DNA from 3 places in the Erwinia sp. E_sp_B01_1 genome. Region 3 is predicted to be linked to each of the others. Evidence: riboswitches for the same ligand, from Rfam matches in the RefSeq annotation. Region 3 holds a riboswitch; each other region holds the start of a gene.
The links. A riboswitch is a leader RNA that binds a small molecule or an ion and turns the genes downstream of it on or off. The one in region 3 is predicted to bind thiamine pyrophosphate.
Positions count from the first base shown of each region.

Region 1: another riboswitch for thiamine pyrophosphate. It lies ahead of thiC (phosphomethylpyrimidine synthase ThiC); the one in region 3 lies ahead of thiB (thiamine ABC transporter substrate binding subunit).
Region 2: another riboswitch for thiamine pyrophosphate. It lies ahead of thiM (hydroxyethylthiazole kinase); the one in region 3 lies ahead of thiB (thiamine ABC transporter substrate binding subunit).

Region 1 covers NZ_CP142208.1:4,477,690-4,480,963, forward strand. The annotation lists gene hemE (uroporphyrinogen decarboxylase) at 1-285, opposite strand, end outside; gene nudC (NAD(+) diphosphatase) at 325-1,098, opposite strand; gene rsd (sigma D regulator) at 1,183-1,689, shown strand; TPP riboswitch at 1,803-1,903, shown strand; gene thiC (phosphomethylpyrimidine synthase ThiC) at 1,993-3,274, shown strand, end outside.
Region 2 covers NZ_CP142208.1:3,197,821-3,201,094, forward strand. The annotation lists gene thiD (bifunctional hydroxymethylpyrimidine kinase/phosphomethylpyrimidine kinase) at 1-786, opposite strand, end outside; gene thiM (hydroxyethylthiazole kinase) at 783-1,568, opposite strand; TPP riboswitch at 1,604-1,705, opposite strand; gene VRC33_RS15105 (hypothetical protein) at 2,093-2,344, shown strand; one part of gene VRC33_RS15110 (IS3 family transposase) at 2,480-2,738, shown strand; one part of gene VRC33_RS15110 (IS3 family transposase) at 2,738-3,274, shown strand, end outside.
Region 3 covers NZ_CP142208.1:819,299-822,572, forward strand. The annotation lists gene thiP (thiamine/thiamine pyrophosphate ABC transporter permease ThiP) at 1-720, opposite strand, end outside; gene thiB (thiamine ABC transporter substrate binding subunit) at 696-1,682, opposite strand; TPP riboswitch at 1,723-1,829, opposite strand; gene sgrR (HTH-type transcriptional regulator SgrR) at 1,865-3,274, opposite strand, start outside.

The DNA.
Region 1 (3,274 bases), 1.1 Mb from region 3:
TTCACCTGCTTCAAAATAGAGGCCTAATCCCATCGCATCAGGAATGGTCAGGATATCCGAGAACAGGATAGCCGCATCAAGCGGATAGCGACGCAGCGGTTGTAGCGTAACCTCACAGGCCAGCTCGGCATTTTTGCACAGCGACATAAAATCCCCGGCCACTGCACGGGTTGCTTTGTACTCTGGCAGATAGCGACCGGCCTGGCGCATCATCCACACTGGCGTCACATCTACAGGCTGGCGCAGCAGGGCGCGCAAATAACGGTCGTTCTTCAGTTCACTCATCTTCAGGGCTCTCTTTCATTCAGGCGCGCAGTATATCATTCATTCGGCTTCGGCGCGGCAGAGCGCCACCGTGTCCTCTATCAGGCGGCGGGCTACGGTTCCGGCAGGCGGCAACTGCGGTAAGGCATCAAAACGGTACCAGCCCGCATCCAGCAGCTCTTTGGGATCGATATTGATTTCACCACTGTCGTAATCGGCCAGATACGCCACCATCAGCGACTGTGGGAAGGGCCAGGGCTGCGAGGAGACGTAGCGCAAATTTTTCACTTTCAGCGCACTCTCTTCCATCACTTCACGTGCCACCGCCTGTTCGAGCGTTTCGCCGACTTCAACAAAGCCCGCCAGCACCGTATAGATTCCGTTACGGTGTTTAGTGTGCTGGGCCAGTAGAATTTCTTCTCCGCGACGGATCGCAACAATGATGCAGGGGGAAATTTGAGGATAATAACGCTGGCGACAGTGGCGACAGAGGCAGGCCCATTCGGTTTTGCTGTGATGCATTTCGTGACCACAATAGCCGCACCACTTATGGGATCGGTAGAACTCCGCCAGTTGAATCCCCTTCCCGGCAAGCTGAAACAGGCCGACATCCTGGTCAAGGATCTGCCGTAACGATCCCATGCCGCTGTCCCGATTTTCAGAGATCAAAAAGACAGGATCGCCCTGCCATTCACCGATTAAAGATCCCTGGGATCCCACAACGTTTAAATCTTGTGCGCTACCGAACGGTAATTGACCTTTTGGTAACCAAAGTTTATGTTCGTGACTGACAACCCACCAGCCAACGTCTACGCTTGTTATCTCACGTGCCATAAATTTGCTCATCCTCAGCTTACAGACTTTCTGAATTACTGGATTGGGTTTGAAAAGTTTACAATTACACTCATGGAGTTTCTCATGCTAAACCAGTTAGAAGTCCTGACCGCGCGTGTTGGCGGATGTAGCGACCTGGTAGACTTTTGCCTGCGCTCGCGCAAGCAGCTACTGATTACCTATTATCATCTGGTTGGCATCAAGCCTAACAAGGAATCAGTGACTACGCTCGACGAAAACGCGCTGGATAATTTCTGCCAGGGGTTAGTGGATTACCTTTCTACAGGCCACTTCACAATTTATGAGCGTTTTATCGAAGAGATGGAAGGCAGCGAGCAATTAGCCAGAGCCGCCATTATTTACCCCTCTTTGCAGGCCAATACCGAGCTGATTATGCAGGTTTATGATTCGCATCTGGAATGCGCCATCGATCATGATAACTATCTGGAGTTCCAGACTGCCTTGTCGTCCGTGGGGGAAGCGCTGGAAGCCAGATTTACCCTTGAAGACAGATTTATTCAGCTGGCCCTGGAAAAAAACGGCGTTAATCTTGCCGCCGCGAATGATAACGCCCTGGCCCGCCCCGCTTAACGTTACGAAAATGTTGCAGTTTTAAAAAAGCCCCTTTATGCTGAAGGGGCTATAAGCGGTGAGCGAAACTTTTCACCACCGCCATTTTGCTGGTGCCTCTGCGTACCGCAAAATTCTTCTTGTCGGAGTGCCCTAAGGGGCTGAGACCGTTAATTCGGGATCCGCGGAACCTGATCAGGTTAGTACCTGCGAAGGGAACAAGAGTAAACATTCAGTGAGGGTGTGGATCCCTGCGTTTTCACACCCTGCGCTTACTCCTCCGGACTCCAGGCAAGCAAATTCCCTATTTTTCAGGAACGAGCTATGTCTACCAGTACTAAAAAACCTACCCGTCGCGAGCAACGTGCCGAGGCACAAAAGTTTATCGACTCCCTGCAAGGAACAGCCTTCCCCAATTCCAAACGCATCTGGCTTACCGGTTCCCGTGATGATATTCGTGTCCCCATGCGCGAAATCCAGCTCACTCCTACCCGGGTGGGCGGCAGTAAAGACCAACCCCGTTTTGAAGAGAATGAGCCGGTGCCGGTCTATGACACCGCCGGGCCTTATGGCGATCCCGAGGCGGAAATAGATGTGCATCGCGGGCTGGCAAAGCTGCGTAACGACTGGATCCTCGCCCGGGGCGATACCGGGCACATTGAGCAGCTAAGCTCGGTTTATACGCAGCAACGGCTGGCGGACGAAGGCCTCGATCACCTGCGTTTCGATCAACTGCCCCGGCCACGAAAAGCCCTTGCTGGGCGCTGCGTCACACAGCTGCATTATGCCCGTCTGGGCGTAATTACTCCTGAGATGGAATTTATCGCTCTGCGTGAAAACATGGGTCGTGAACGGATCCGTGGCGAAGTCCTGTTACAACAGCATCCGGGTCATGGCTTCGGTGCCCTGCTGCCGGAGAACATCACTCCTGAGTTTGTCCGTCAGGAAGTGGCCGCCGGACGCGCCATTATCCCCGCCAATATCAACCATCCAGAGTCCGAGCCGATGATCATTGGCCGTAACTTCCTGGTGAAGATCAATGCCAACATCGGCAATTCTGCGGTCAGCTCTTCAATTGAAGAAGAGGTGGAGAAGCTGGTGTGGTCGGCACGCTGGGGGGCCGATACGGTGATGGATCTCTCTACCGGGCGCAATATTCATGAAACCCGCGAATGGATCCTGCGCAACAGTCCGGTTCCCATTGGTACGGTGCCGATTTATCAGGCGCTGGAGAAGGTGAACGGCGTGGCAGAAGATCTGAACTGGGAAGTGTTCCGGGATACGCTGCTGGAGCAGGCCGAGCAGGGTGTCGACTACTTCACCATTCACGCAGGGGTGCTGCTGCGCTACGTGCCGATGACCGCTAAACGTCTGACCGGTATCGTCTCTCGCGGAGGCTCGATCATGGCGAAGTGGTGCCTGTCGCACCATAAAGAGAGTTTCCTGTATGAACACTTCCGTGAGATCTGCGAACTGTGCGCGGCCTATGACGTCTCGCTGTCGCTGGGTGATGGCCTCCGTCCTGGCTCCATTCAGGATGCCAACGATGAAGCGCAGTTTGCCGAGTTGCGCACGCTGGGTGAGCTGACCAAAATTGCCTGGGAGT
Region 2 (3,274 bases), 2.4 Mb from region 3:
AAAATGGTGCACCGGGCCGTGCCCGTGACCGACTTCCAGCGAATCCGCCTGCTCAAGTGCTCCCTGTAACCAGCTTTTCGCTTCCTGCACCGTTGCCACCCAGTTATCCTGCCGGGGACGGAGTGCTGCCAGCGCAGCGGAAAGTGTACAACCAGTGCCGTGGGTATTTCTGGTTGGTACCCTGGGCGCAGTGAAACGTTGCTCAAGCCGTGACGTTAACAACCAGTCCGGGCTTTCCACGTCGCTGAGATGGCCGCCTTTCATCAGCACCGCCTTGCAGCCCAACTGCAGTAAAGCCCTTCCCTGACGGCGCATCTCCTCTTCGCTGTCGGCCATATCACACTCCAGCAGCGCTGCCGCTTCCGGCAGATTAGGGGTAATCAGCGACACTTGTGGAAGCAGACGTTCACGAAGTGTCGCTACGGCTTGTGGTGAGAGGAGAGGATCGCCACTTTTTGCCAGCATCACCGTATCAAGCACGATCCAGGGCACCTGTGCCTGCTTCAGGCCTGCCGCCACAGCTTCAACAATGTCGCTCTCTGCCAGCATACCGATTTTCACGCTGTCGATACGCACATCACTCAGAACGGAGGTTAACTGTGCCGCGACAAAATCAGGCTCAATCCGGTATACCGACTGCACGCCTGTGGTGTTCTGCGCCACCAGCGCGGTAATCACGCTGGTACCGTATGCGCCCAGGGCGGAGAAAGTTTTCAGATCGGCCTGGATACCGGCCCCGCCACTTGGATCGGTACCGGCAATGGTCAGTGCGTTGATGCGCTTCATGCCTTAGCCCCCCCATTAAAGAGCGCATCAAGGAACAGCGCTACAAAACTGCCTGGTCCCGCCGCCACGTTTGCCGCTCTCTCTCCTGCCAGGCTCATCACCCGACAGGCGCTGGCAACATGCACTAATCTGTCACCGGGTAGCGCAGCAAAACCAGCCACAACCGCAGAAAGTGCGCAGCCGGTTCCGACCACGCGCGTCATTAACTCTGAGCCTCCGGGGATCGCCAGCGTTCGATGGCCATCAGTGACATAATCCGTTTCCCCGGTGACGGCAACAACAGCGCCCGTAGATTTTGCCAGAATGTTGGCGGCTTCCAGCGCTGCCGAAGAGTCGTGCAGGCTGTCCACGCCACGGCCTGAAGCGGACTGCCTTGCCAGCGCCATAATCTCCGAAGCATTGCCGCGTATCGCCGCAGGACGCTGTTCGAGCAGCTGCTGGCAGAATTCAGTGCGGAAAGTCAGTGGCCCTACGGCAACGGGATCCAGAGTCCAGGGGCGCTGTGAAAGACTGGCAGATTTAACTGCCGCCAGCATCGCCTGACTGCGCGATCGGGTCAGCGTTCCTACGTTAATCAATAGCGCATCGGCTATCGTACTGAACTGCTCCGCTTCCTGCGTATCAATAACCATCGCAGGAGAAGCGCCAAGTGCCAACAGGACATTAGCAGTAAAGGTCTGTACCACATCGTTGGTCATGCAATGGATCAGGGGAGATTTTTCACGAAAGGATTGAAGAGAAACAGCGGCATCAGCGGCCGTAAAGGGGTGAGGTTGGTTCATGGTAAGGCTCCCAACCGGCGATCAAGAAGGCGATGCGGTCAGGCATCTGACTTCCCTCCGCTGGCATTATCCAGTTCAGGTTCAACGGGTTTTTCTCAGCCCTTTCTTTGGAAGGAAGGGCACCCCGAGTCATACTCTCAAGCCAGCAGCATAGGGAAGTGGTGCTTGCAAAGCAAGCTCGCCTGACCGCATCGCCTTCTTGATCGCCGGAAAAGATAATGCCTGTATACCCCACCACTTACCTCACTCTTTACCCCACCTTTAACCTCACAGAGGGATTATCCAGCATGCAATAAAAAACCCGCACGCAGCGGGTTAATTGTCCAGATAACATTCTGTTTAGTTCACTTATCTAAGATGAAATAACCTTAAGACAAATCCACTGTGAATTTATACACCCTTAAAGCAAAAAGGCATTGCCGTTCACTGATTAAAAATCTAGCATTAACACTACATGTAGTGTTTACCGAAGGTTATCGGCACTATATGTGTAAAATTCAATACCTCTACAAAGGAGTTTTATCATAAGCAACAATACAAAAAAAACCGGTGGTAGCTTGGCTTCAGTGGCTGCTAAAACTCTACATAACCCTAACGCATCAGCTATACAAAAAGCTCTTGCAGGTTCTGCGTTGTCACAGGCTAGCTCTACAAACCAAACTAGTGGCCCCATGGAACATATAGCATCTGCTGCACTTAAAAACCCAAACTCTGCTGCGTTAACAAAACAGCTTGCTGCTAGTGTTCTTGCACAATCCAACAAAAGCCGTAAGTGATCTTAAGGCGGGGAAACCCGCCTTATTTAATTCCAGTAACGTCTGCTGTGTACTTGTTCAGACTTGACCTGCTCCCCGTTGATTAACACACCCCGATGTTAGTAATGTCTTCATAAGCCACATGAGGACATCCCCATGAAGAAGCGTTTTTCCGACCAACAGATCATCAGTATTCTCCGCGAGGCTGAAGCCGGGGTTTCTGCCCGTGAACTCTGCCGCAGGCATGCCATTTCCGACGCCACTTTTTACACATGGCGTAAGAAGTATGGCGGTATGGAGGTGCCTGAGGTTAAGCGCCTGAAGTCGCTTGAGGAAGAAAACGCCAGACTCAAGAAGCTGCTTGCCGAAGCCATGCTGGATAAGGAGGCGCTACAGATGGCTCTTGGGCGAAAGTACTGACGACAGACCAGAAGCGGGAAGCTGTGGTGTTGATGTGTGATGCGACCGGTCTGTCGCAACGTCGAGCCTGCAGACTCACAGGTTTGTCCCTGTCGACCTGCCGCTATGACGCTCATCGTTCACTTGCTGATGCGCATTTATCAGGGCGCATCACTGAGCTGGCCCTGGAGCGCAGGCGTTTTGGCTACCGCCGCATCTGGCAGCTGCTGCGCCGTGAAGGGCTTCATGTTAATCACAAGCGCGTGTACCGCCTTTATCATCTGAGCGGGCTGGGCGTAAAACGCAGACGACGTCGTAAAGGGCTGGCAGCAGAACGTCTGCCGCTGCTCCGCCCGGCGGCGCCCAATCTGACCTGGTCGATGGATTTCGTCATGGACGCACTGGCCACCGGTCGCAGGATCAAGTGCCTTACTTGCGTGGATGACTTCACGAAGGAATGCCTGACGGTCACTGTTGCCTTTGGGATTTCAGGTGTGCAGGTCACGCATATTCTGGACAGTATTGCGCTGTTTCGTGGCTATCCGGCTACGA
Region 3 (3,274 bases):
GGGATCGTAATCGAAATTCAGCGCCTGGAAGATGGCCAGCTCGATGGTGGTGGCTTTCGGGCCGCCGCCCAGTGAGAGCACGGTAGCAAAGCTGGCAAAGCAGAGCATAAAAATCAGCGCGCCGGCGGGCAGGATTTGCCGGCGTAGCCAGGGCCATTCCACCACGGAAAAGTGATGCCAGCCGCGCAGGCCAAGCTGTGCCGCCAGCTGGCGCTGCTCGCCGGGGATTTGCTCCAGCGCCTGAAGCAACAGACGTGCCGCCAGTGGCAGGTTAAAGAAAACATGGGCCAGCAGAATGCCCTGCAGACCATAGGGAGTGAAGGTATAAGGGATGCCGATCAGCGCACAAAGGGCGGCCAGCCAGCCGGTACGTCCATAGACGCTGAGAATGCCGAAGACGGCGACCAGCACCGGCAAAACCAGGGTCATTGCACAGAGGCGCAGCAGCGTTTCCCGCCCGGGGAAGCGTCGCCGGTAAAGCGCACGGGCAAGCGGGATCGCCGGGCCAACGGCCAGCACGGCAGAGAGAAAGGCCTGCCAGAAGGAAAAGCGCAGCACGTGCCAGAGATAGTCATCCTGCCAGAGATCCAGCCACTGGATCTGCGGGGCATTCAGCCACAGCGCACTGAAGGCCAGCAGCGCCACGGCGACCAGCAGCGTGGCTGCCAGTGCGCCGGGCACCATCCAGCCAGCAATCAGCGGCTGAGGGCGCGTTGCCATGCACTTATCCACTGGCTACGCTGGCTGGCCACTTCCTGCGGGGTGTATTGCAGAGTTTTAGCCGGAACGGTCAGGGTGTCGAACCCGGCTGGCAGCGTGCTTTTCACTACCGGATACATCCAGTTGCCGGTCGGAATACTCTCCTGGAAGGGCTTATCCAGCATGAATTTCATGAATTTCTCAGCCAGTTCCGGCTGTTGGCTGCTTTTAAGCTGTCCGGCAACTTCCACCTGCAGATAGTGACCTTCGCTGAAGTCAGCCGCGGCATACTGAGTTTTTTTCTCTTCAATCAGATGATAAGCGGGTGAAGTGGTATAGCTCAGCACCATATCGCCTTCACCTTTCAGGAACAGCCCGTAGGCCTCGCTCCATCCTTTGGTGACGGTGACGGTTTTCTTCGCCAGTTTCTGCCAGGCTTCCGGCGTCTGGTCGCCAAAGACTTTCTGCATCCACAGCAGCAGACCCAGTCCTGGCGTGCTGGTGCGCGGATCCTCGTAGATGACCTTAATGGGACGATCGGTTTCCACCAGCTCCTTCAGGCTTTTCGGCGGATTTTGCAGTCTGGTTTTATCGTAAACGAAGGCGAACCAGCCGTAGTCATAAGGGACAAAGGTTTTGTTGCTCCAGCCGCCCGGCACGGTGGTATTGCTGGTGTCGACCTGGCTTTCAGCAAACAGGCCGGTTTTCTCTGCCGCATCCAGCAGATTATTATCCAGCCCCAGTACCACGTCAGCTTTGCTCTTTTTGCCTTCCATCCGCAGACGGTTAAGCAGGGAAACGCCATCTTCCAGCGCGACATATTTCAGTTCGCATCCGCAACGGGCTTCGAAGGCTTTCTTGATCGCCGGGCCAGGCCCCCAGTCGGCGGAGAACGAATCGTAGGTATAGACCGTCAACACAGGTTTAGCGGCAAAAGCAGGGAGGGTGGTGAGGATCAGCAGAGGCAATAATTTTTTCAACACTTCGCGTTCCTTGAAAAGGGTAGTCGCAAAGGATCTGAGTAGGCAAAACACTCTCAAATCCCTACGCCGGCATTATCCGGATCAGGTTCGACGGGTCTGTCTCAGCCTTTGCCGTATCACACCGCAAATGCACCCCGTTGAGAACGGCCTATTCTAGTGATTTCCCGGCTGTAGCGAAAGCGTCATGATTCAGGAGGTAAAAACCAGGCGGATTTGAAGTCAAACCAGCCGAGCGTGTTCATTCTGATCCCACGCATACTGCGCTGGCCTTCCAGCAGCAGCCAGTGATGAAACAGCGGATGCAGGCTGCATGAAGTGATCAACTGCTTACTCCAGTCGGCCAGCGGCAGAGTGTTTTCACGCCAGCGCTGCGCGTCCTTTTCCCAGTCCAGCGGCACGCAATGGCGGAGCAGAGGAATTTCATACAGCAGGGCGAAAAGAGAGAACTCCAGCGGCAGAGTAAAGTTAGCGCTGCCCAGCCAGAGATCGCTTTCCGCCTCGCCACGATGCCAGAGATCATACTCCACCTGATTGACGATCAGTTCGACGCCTTCAGCAGCCAGCAGGGGACGAAGCGTATTGGCAATGCCCTGATGTTCAATATGATCCTTGTAAAAGGTCAGGGTCAGAGAGGTGAGTCCTGCGGGTTTCTCGCTGGCTGACACGGTTTGGCGATGATGCCAGCGTGGCAGCAGACCATAAGCCGGGAACCAGTAATGCTGGTAGGCGACGCCTGCCAGGTTCAGCAGCGCTATCGGGTTGCATAATCTGCTGACCCAGCGGCGGATTTCCTCATTGCTTCCCCGCTCTGAACGCTGATCGAACAGCAGGAAATAGCCACCCTCTTCAAGCCGGCTCTCTTCCGACTTCTCTTCCTGGCTGTTTCCCTCAAGCTTGACCCCGGAAATGATCAGTTCTTCACTGATTTCGGGTAGTACCCAGATATTCACCTCATCGATCAGCGCCCGATAGCCAAAATAGTCATCGAAAGCCCGGATCTTCAACTGGGAGTGCTGATTGCGCACCACCGCATAAGGCCCGGTCCCCACCGGATGACGGGCGAAATCAGGCAGTTGTGGCCACTCCTGCGGCAGGATCATCGCGCTGACGCTGCCCAACAGCCAGGGCAGCCAGCGATCGGGCTGCGTAAGGTGAATATCCAGTGTCCAGGAAGCAGAGGAGTCGATGCGCTCAAGGTGCGAGTAAAGAGGCTGAGCGGTCAGGCGCTGAAGCGAGTCGATAACATCGGCCATCTCCAGTTCGCGGCCATGATGGAAATGGATCGCCGGGCGTAAATAAAACCGCCAGTGGAGCGGATTGAGCTGCTGCCAGTGGTGGGCGATATCCGGTTCGATTTCCCCGTTTTCCTCATTTATCCGCGTAAGGCTGCTGAAAATCTGCCGGGCGAGGTGGCTTTCTGACCGCCGGAGCGGGGTACCGGGCAGCAAATTCAGCAGGGAGCGGTAGTAAAGCACGCGCAGGATATGTTTCCCCTGACGGAAACTGCGCCCCAGGTGCGAGATAAGCATCTGCCGGACGGTATTTTTATCGCCGACCAGCTGCACCAGTTGATCCACGCGATCGTGCTCCAG